DNA from 2 places in the Kitasatospora sp. NPDC004799 genome. Region 2 is predicted to be linked to the other one. Evidence: riboswitches for the same ligand, from Rfam matches in the RefSeq annotation. Region 2 holds a riboswitch; the other holds the start of a gene.
What was found. A riboswitch is a leader RNA that binds a small molecule or an ion and turns the genes downstream of it on or off. The one in region 2 is predicted to bind glycine.

Region 1: it holds a riboswitch for glycine, as region 2 does, so the genes downstream of both, gcvT (glycine cleavage system aminomethyltransferase GcvT) here and gcvP (aminomethyl-transferring glycine dehydrogenase) in region 2, are expected to answer to the same signal.

The regions. Positions count from the first base shown of each region.
Region 1 covers NZ_JBEXJK010000035.1:26,933-31,341, reverse strand. The annotation lists gene glyA (serine hydroxymethyltransferase) at 1-830, opposite strand, end outside; gene gcvH (glycine cleavage system protein GcvH) at 913-1,293, opposite strand; gene gcvT (glycine cleavage system aminomethyltransferase GcvT) at 1,427-2,548, opposite strand; glycine riboswitch at 2,779-2,880, opposite strand; gene ABZW03_RS07635 (enhanced serine sensitivity protein SseB C-terminal domain-containing protein) at 3,091-3,888, shown strand; gene ABZW03_RS07630 (enhanced serine sensitivity protein SseB C-terminal domain-containing protein) at 4,006-4,409, shown strand, end outside.
Region 2 covers NZ_JBEXJK010000007.1:14,644-19,052, forward strand. The annotation lists gene ABZW03_RS01915 (PRC and DUF2382 domain-containing protein) at 1-1,207, opposite strand, end outside; glycine riboswitch at 1,431-1,534, shown strand; gene gcvP (aminomethyl-transferring glycine dehydrogenase) at 1,773-4,409, shown strand, end outside.

The DNA.
Region 1 (4,409 bases), on a different contig from region 2:
GCGACCTTGAAGGCGACCGCCTTGCCGGCGATCACGTGCTCCAGCGGGCCGCCCTGCTGGCCGGGGAAGACCGCGGAGTTGATCTTCTTGGCGAACTCGGCCTTGGACAGGATGACGCCGCCGCGCGGGCCGCCCAGGGTCTTGTGGGTGGTGGTGGTGACCACGTCCGCGTAGGGCACCGGGTTCGGGTGCAGCCCGGCGGCCACCAGGCCGGCGAAGTGCGCCATGTCCACCATGAGCAGCGCGCCGACCTCGTCGGCGATCCGGCGGAAGGCGGCGAAGTCGAGCTGGCGCGGGTAGGCGGACCAGCCGGCGATGATCAGCTTCGGCTGGTGCTCCTTGGCGAGGCGCTCGACCTCGGCCATGTCGACCTGGCCGGTCTTCTCGTCCACGTGGTACGCGGCCACGTTGTAGAGCTTGCCGGAGAAGTTGATCTTCATGCCGTGGGTCAGGTGACCGCCGTGGGCCAGGCTCAGGCCCAGGATGGTGTCGCCCGGCTGGATCAGCGCGAACATCGCGGCGGCGTTGGCCTGCGCGCCGGAGTGCGGCTGGACGTTGGCGTGCTCGGCGCCGAACAGCGCCTTGATGCGGTCGATCGCGATCTGCTCGACCACGTCGACGTGCTCGCAGCCGCCGTAGTAGCGGCGGCCGGGGTAGCCCTCCGCGTACTTGTTGGTGAGCACCGAGCCCTGGGCCTCCATGACCGCCACCGGGGCGAAGTTCTCGGAGGCGATCATCTCCAGGGTGGTCTGCTGGCGGTGCAGCTCGGCGTCGACCGCGGCGGCGATCTCCGGGTCGAGGGCGTGCAGGGACTGGTTCAGAACCGTCATGGTGTGGTCTTCCCGGGAGGAGGGGAGGGGGGCGCCAGGGCCGGGACGGACCGCTGCGCGGCGGCCCGTCCCGTCAGGGGGCTCAGCCCTGGGCGTGGGTGAGCGCGTCGTACTCGTCCGCGCTGAGCAGCGCGTCGGTGGCCTCGACGCGCACCTTGAACAGCCAGCCGCCCTCGAACGGGGCGCTGTTGACCAGGGCGTTGTCGTCCAGGACGTCCTGGTTGACCTCGGTGACCTCGCCGGTCACCGGGGAGTACAGGTCGCTGACGGACTTGGTGGACTCCAGCTCGCCGCAGGTCTCGCCGGCGGTCACCGTGTCACCGACCTCGGGCAGCTGCACGTAGACGATGTCACCGAGCGCGTCGGCCGCGTGCTTGGTGATGCCGACCGTGGAGACACCGTCCTCGGCGGGCGTCAGCCACTCGTGCTCCTTGGTGTACTGCAGGTGCTGGGGGTTGCTCATGGCGTCATTCTCCAGGATGGGATGCGGGTACGACGAAGCGGGCCGCCGCTCGGACGGCTGCGACGTGCGGTGATGGGGAACGGGGGGCGCGCGGTGGCACTCGGCGGGCGCGCCCGTGACTCAGCGGGGCAGCTCAGCGGGCGCGCTTGTAGAACGGCAGCGCGACGACCTCGACGGGCTCGTGCTTGCCGCGCACGTCCACCGCGACGGCGGTGCCGGGGGCGGCGTGGGCGGCGTCCACGTAGGCCATCGCGATCGGCTTGCCCAGGGTCGGGGACGGCGCGCCCGAGGTGATCCGGCCGATCGGCTCGCCGTCGGCGGAGACCACGGTGTACTCGGCGCGCGGCACCCGCTTGCCCTCGGAGACCAGGCCGACCAGCACCTTGGGCGGGTTGGTCTCGGCCGCGGCGGCGGCCTGCTCCAGCGCCTTGCGGCCGATGAAGGCGCCCTCGTTGGTGGTCTTGTCGAAGCGGACGACCCGGCCCAGGCCGGCGTCGAACGGGGTGAGGTCGGTGGACAGCTCGTGGCCGTACAGCGGCATGCCGGCCTCCAGGCGCAGCGTGTCGCGGCAGGACAGGCCGCACGGGACCAGGCCGTGGCCCTCGCCGGCGGCGGTCAGCGCCTGCCAGACGGGCTCGGCGTCGACCGGGTGGCAGAAGATCTCGAAGCCGTCCTCGCCGGTGTAGCCGGTGCGGGCGAGCAGCACCTCGCGGCCGGCCACCTGGGCCGGGAGGATCGCGTAGTACTTCAGGCCGGGCAGGTCGGCCTCGGTGGTCTTCGCCAGGATGCCGGTGGCCTCCGGGCCCTGGACGGCGATCAGCGCGTAGGTGTCGCGGTCGTCGGTGACGACGGCGTCGAAGCCCTTGGCGCGGGCGATCAGCTCGTCGAGGACCAGCTGGGCGTTGGAGGCGTTGGCGACGACCAGGAAGGCGTCCTCGCGCAGGCGGTAGACGATCAGGTCGTCCAGGATGCCGCCGTCCTCGGCGCAGATCATGGTGTAGCGGGCGCGCAGCACGCCCAGCGCGGAGACGAAGCCGACCAGCGCGTGGTCCAGCATCTCGCCGGCCTGCGGGCCGGTCACGGTGATCTCGCCCATGTGCGAGAGGTCGAACAGACCGGCCTTGGTGCGGACGGCGAGGTGCTCCTCGCGCTCGCTGCCGTAGCGCAGCGGCATGTCCCAGCCGGCGAAGTCGGTCATGGTCGCGCCGAGGGCGCGGTGCAGCGCGTCGAGCGCGGTCAGGCGGAGGGACGACATGGCCAGGAACTCCTCGGTCGGGGCACTCAGGGGTGCACGCACCGGACCGGTCCCGCTCGGGGGGCCGACCCTGCGCGCGGGCATGCGGCGGCGTGGGTCTCCCCATCTGTCGTCGAACCTGAGAGCTTCACCGCCCACCTGCCCGGGCTGTTTCCAGCTTGGGGGACAGCATGGCGGCTTGCACCGTGGGTGGGCGCACGACAGGGCCGGGCGCCGCTTTCCAGATGTGCCTAACCCGTGCGGTAGGGGTGCCTGAGAGATTCCGGGGAGGACTTGCTCCTTCGGCGCCGGCTGTGCCTGAACGGCACTCCGGGCTCTCCCGCGCGGGTTCGAGCGGCCGGTATGGAGTTGTGGGGGCCCGCGGCGCATGCCGTCGGACGGGCACATCATGGCACGTCCCGGACGGCGAGGGGAGGGGGGACCCGGTCACAGTGCGCGGTACCCGAACACGAGTCCTGACCACACGCCCCGCACGCCTCTAGACTGCTGCGCGTCGGCGCAGCAGAGGGCGGCCGAACGGCAGAGGGCGGAATCGGCGGCGCATGGGGTACCCGGTGGAGCAGCAGCAGGGGTGGGGCGGACCGGAGGAGGCGCCGGCGGGCGGCTCCTGGCCGGCCAACGAGCTGGAGCAGGTGCTGACCGCGGCCCTGGGCGACCCGGGCGCGACGCCGCGGGTGATCGAGGTGCTGGCGCGCAGCCAGGTGTGGGTCCCGCTGCCGGCCGGGGGCGACCCGCAGGGGCAGTCGCTGGACCTGCCGACCATCGAGCTGGGCGGCGACCCGTACGTGCCGGTGTTCTCCTCCCAGGAGGTGTTCCTCCAGCAGGCGCCGGGGATGGCCTTCGCGATCGCGCCGGTCTGGGAGTTCGCCCGCGGGCTGCCGCTGGGCGTGGGCATCGCGGTGAACCCGGAGGCGGCGGTGGGCCTGCCGGTCCCGCCGCAGGGGGTTGCCGAGCTGCGCCGCGGTCCGCGCGAGGACCGCTGGGACGCGGACCCGTCGGCGCCGACCGGCGGGCGGGTGGCGCTGCGCGAGCCGGTGCCGGGCGAGGACCCGGAGCACTTCCTGGCCGCCTGCCGCGGCGAACTGGCGGCGCTGCCCGGGGTGTTGACCGCCCGCAGGGCGCTGGCCAGCATCGAGGGCGAGCCGACCGTGATGTTCGTGGGCGTCCAGTTGGACCCGGCGGCACCGGCCGACCCGGCCGCGGTGAACGACGCACTCGGCCGAGCGCTGGGAACCGCGCCGCTGCCCGGCGGCGTCCACCTCGTACTGCTCGACCTCGCCGACGACCCGGTGGTCGAGTGGCTGCTCACCCGGGTACTGCCGTTCTATGCGCGGGCGTGAGCGGGGTTCGTATCAGAGGCACGTCGCCGTGGCGGTGGCCGGTGCCGCGCCATAGGGTGCGTGCAGACGGCCGACGGGCCGGCGGGTTGAGGGAAAGAGGCGCGGCGAGGTGGGCGCATGAGTGCGGGAACGGGAGCGGGCGGTGTGCCGGGGCCCTGGGGCCAGGCACCGGCCGGGCGCCCGGGAGCTGATCCCGGCGCGTTGGAGCGCGCCCTGCGCGACGTCGCGCCGGAACGCTACGACGCGTACGAGCGGCTGCTGCACGCGCTGGCGGACGGCCGGGTCTGGATGCTGCTGTGGCACGGCACGCCGGGCAGCCCGGACGCGCAGTACGGGAACATGGAGATCAGCGGCCACGGCTACGCGCCCGCCGTCACCTCGCCCGAGCAGCTGACCTCCTCCGGCTGGGCACGGGCCCACGAGGTCATCTCCGGCCGGGAGATCGCGGCCTCGCTGTACCGCACCCGCTGGGGCCTGTGGCTCAACCCGCACGCGCCCGGCGGCGGCGTCGGGGTGCCCTG
Region 2 (4,409 bases):
GGGCTGCCGGGCGGGACGAGGTGGCGGGCGGGGCGGAGTCGGTCGACGGGTCGGTCGGCGAGGCGGGGGCCCGGGTGCCGGTGGTGTCGTGGACTTCGACGTGCTCGCGGCGGAGTTCCTCCCGGATCACCTCCTCGGTGGTGTACCGCTCGACGATCAGGCGGACCCGTTCGATCGGGGCGAGGTGCTTGCGGGCCACGGCGCGTTCCTCGCGGAGAGTGACCTCTTCGACGGCCTCGACGATGTCCTTCTCGGTGAGCGCGGCGCGCTCGGCGTCGCTGACCGGCAGCCGTTCGACCCGGACGCGCTCGCGGACCACCGGGACGCGGCGCTCGACCTGCTCGGTCGTCACGTACTTGCGCAGCTTCGCGGTGCCGATGGTGTGCCACTCGGTGGTGACCTCCAGCCGCTCCTCGCGGCAGGTGATCTCGACCGGGCCGCTGGGGGAGGGCGAGGCGGCGCCGGCGTTCGCCGTGGTGGTGGTCGCGGCGGTGGTGGTCGCCATCGGCGCGGGCGCGGGCGCGGGGGCGTGCGGCGACTGCGGCTTCGGTTCCACGACCGGGTCGGCGGGAGCCGCGGGGGCGGTGGTGGTGGCCGCCGGCGGGGCGGTGGTGGTGGCCGCGGGTGTGCTGAGGGTCCGCATGTCGGCCTCCGGGGCGGTCCTGACGGTGTCGGCGACGGTGGGGGAGGTGGTGGTGAGGGGGGCGGGAGCCGCGGCGGCCGGAGCCGGGGGCCTGACCGGGGCCGGCTCGGGGGAGCGCTCGGGGGTGTGGAAGGTGAGCGGCTTCACCGGGGCCGCCGCGGTGGTCGTGGCGGCCGCCGCCGCCGTGGTGCCGAAGTCGAGGTCGGGCTGCTTGGCGCGGCTCCCGTTCTCGCCGTTCGGGCGGCTGTCCATCGGCGTGTCGAGCCCGTAGTAGCGGTAGAGCTGGAGCTCCTGGGCGGGGGACAGGTGCTGGCCGACGCCGAAGTCCGGCGACTCCTTCACCAGCGACTTGTCGTACGGCACCCGGAGTTCGTCGCCGGCGAACTCGCTCGTGGTCAGCGGGACGAAGGCGTCCCGGCCGAAGATGCCGGTCCGGACCGCGGCCCACTCGGGCCGGCCGGTGGCGTCGTCCAGGTAGACCTCGTCGACCGTGCCGATCTTGTCTCCGTTGCGGTCGACGGCCTTGTGACCGATGAGGTCCCGCGGGTCGATCTCGGTCTGCACTCTTTCCTCCCGTGCGCTGAGCCTGCGAAGTCCCGCAGGAAGGCGGCCGGGGCACCCGATCCGTCGGCCACTTCACACCAAAAGCCATGAAACGGACGGGCGCGACCGGGACTGCGCCGGACGGGCTGCGCACTGGCCCGTCCGGGGGACGCGCGTAGACCTCGAGTGACCTGACGCACCCGTGATCGGAGGGCCTCCCGCTGGTACCCTGGGCGACGACCGCAGAGCCCGCTCGGGAGAGTCTCCGACCACGAAAACCGCTGGTCGGGGCGCCGAAGGAGCAACTCCTCCCCGGAATCTCTCAGGCATCCGTACCGTGTGGGGTAGGTCACTCTGGAAAGCAGGGCAGGAGTGTCGGCATGGGAGCCGACGGCCACCACCCTCACCGACGGTGCAAGCCGGCGGAGCGCCCGCAGCGCCCCGTGCGGGTGAAGCTCTCAGGTCCCGATGACAGAGGGGGAGGCCTGTCGGGTCCGCCCGCCCAGGCTCGTCCGCTGCGTGCAGCGGCGAAGGCCGGTCGGCGTGCGTACCCCCGCCGGTCCGTGACCAGGAGGCCTCGACCACCATGAACGCCCAGCCGAACGCGGGACGCCCCACCGGCGCCTCGACCCTCACCGAGCTTGAGCTGGCCAGCCCCTTCGAGAACCGCCACATCGGCCCCGACGCCGCCGCGCAGGAGAAGATGCTGGCGTCCGTCGGCTACGGCTCGCTGGACGAGCTCGCCGCCACCGCGGTGCCCGAGGCGATCCGTTCCATCACCGCCCTGGACCTGCCCGCGGGCCGGACCGAGGCCCAGGTCCTCGCCGAGCTGCGCGAGCTGGCCGGCCGCAACCAGGTGCTCCAGCCGATGATCGGCCTGGGCTACTACGGCACCTTCACCCCGCCGGTGATCCTGCGCAACGTCATGGAGAACCCGGCCTGGTACACCGCCTACACCCCGTACCAGCCGGAGATCTCGCAGGGCCGCCTGGAGGCGCTGCTCAACTTCCAGACCCTGGTCTCCGACCTGACCGGCCTGCCGACCTCCGGCTCCTCGCTGCTGGACGAGGGCACCGCGGCCGCCGAGGCGATGGCGCTGGCCCGCCGCGTCACCAAGGTCAAGGGCGGCGTCTTCCTGGTCGACGCCGAGACCCTGCCGCAGACCGTCGCGGTGATCAACACCCGCGCCGTGCCGACCGGCGTCGAGGTCGTCGTCGCCGACCTGTCCGAGGGCATCCCGGCCGAGATCGCCGAGCGCGGCGTCTTCGGCGTGCTGCTCCAGTACCCGGGTGCCACCGGTGTGGTCCGCGACCTCGCCCCGGTGATCGAGCAGGCGCACGGCCTGGGCGCGATCGTCGCCGTCGCCGCCGACCTGCTCGCGCTGACCCTGCTCAAGTCCCCGGGCTCGCTGGGCGCCGACATCGCCTGCGGCACCTCGCAGCGCTTCGGCGTGCCGATGGGCTTCGGCGGCCCGCACGCCGGCTACCTGTCGGTGCGCGCCGAGTACGCCCGCTCGCTGCCCGGCCGTCTGGTCGGCGTCTCCGTCGACGCCGACGGCAACCGCGCCTACCGCCTGGCGCTGCAGACCCGCGAGCAGCACATCCGCCGCGAGAAGGCCACCAGCAACATCTGCACCGCCCAGGTGCTGCTCGCCGTGATGGCCTCGATGTACGCCGTCTACCACGGCCCGGACGGCCTGGCCGACATCGCCCGGCGCACCCACCGCTACGCCGCCGCCCTCGCCGAGGGCCTGCGGGCCGGCGGCGTCGAGCTGCTGCACGGCGAGTTCTTCGACACCGTCACCGCCGTCGTCCCGGGCCGCGCCGCCGAGATCGCCGCCGCCGCCCGCGCCAACGGCATCAACGTCCACCAGGACGGCGCGGACCGGATCTCCGTCTCCACCGACGAGACCACCACCCGCGAGCACCTGGCCGGCGTCTGGGCCGCGTTCGGCGTCCCGGCCGTCGAGGTCGCCGAGGCCGCCGACGCGCTGCCCGCCGCGCTGCTGCGCGAGGACGAGTACCTGACCCACCCGGTCTTCCACAGCCACCGCTCGGAGACCGCCATGCTGCGCTACCTGCGCCGCCTGTCGGACCGGGACTACGCGCTGGACCGCGGCATGATCCCGCTGGGCTCCTGCACCATGAAGCTCAACGCGACCACCGAGATGGAGGCGGTGACCTGGCCGGAGTTCGGCCAGCTGCACCCCTTCGCGCCGATCGACCAGGCCCAGGGCTTCCTGACCCTGATCCGCCAGCTGGAGCAGCAGCTGGTCGAGGTGACCGGCTACGACGCGGTGTCGATCCAGCCGAACGCGGGCTCGCAGGGCGAGCTGGCCGGTCTGCTGGCCGTGCGCGCCTACCACCACGCCAACGGCGACACCCAGCGCGACGTCTGCCTGATCCCGTCCTCGGCGCACGGCACCAACGCGGCCTCGGCCGTGATGGCCGGCATGCGCGTGGTCGTGGTGAAGACCCTGGTCGACGGCGACGTGGACGTCGAGGACCTGAAGGCCAAGATCGAGCAGAACCGCGACAAGCTCGCCGTGCTGATGGTCACCTACCCGTCCACCCACGGCGTGTACGAGACCCAGATCACCGACATCTGCGCTCTGGTGCACGAGGCCGGCGGCCAGGTCTACGTGGACGGCGCCAACCTGAACGCCCTGGTCGGCCTCGCCAAGCCGGGCAAGTTCGGCGCGGACGTCTCGCACCTGAACCTGCACAAGACCTTCTGCATCCCGCACGGCGGCGGCGGCCCGGGCGTCGGCCCGGTCGCGGTGCGCGCCCACCTGGCGCCGTACCTGCCGAACCACCCGCTGCAGGCCGAGGCCGGCCCGGCCACCGGCGTCGGCCCGATCTCGGCCGCGCCGTGGGGCTCGGCGGCCATCCTGCCGATCTCCTGGGCGTACGTCCGGCTGATGGGCGGCGAGGGCCTCAAGCACGCGACCCAGGTCGCGGTGCTGAACGCCAACTACATCGCCAAGCGCCTGGCGCCGCACTTCCCGGTGCTCTACACCGGCCCGGGCGGTCTGGTCGCGCACGAGTGCATCATCGACCTGCGCCCGCTGACCAAGGAGACGGGCGTGACGGTGGACGACATCGCCAAGCGCCTGATCGACTACGGCTTCCACGCGCCGACGATGTCCTTCCCGGTGGCCGGCACGCTGATGATCGAGCCGACCGAGTCCGAGGACCTGCACGAGATCGACCGCTTCTGCGAC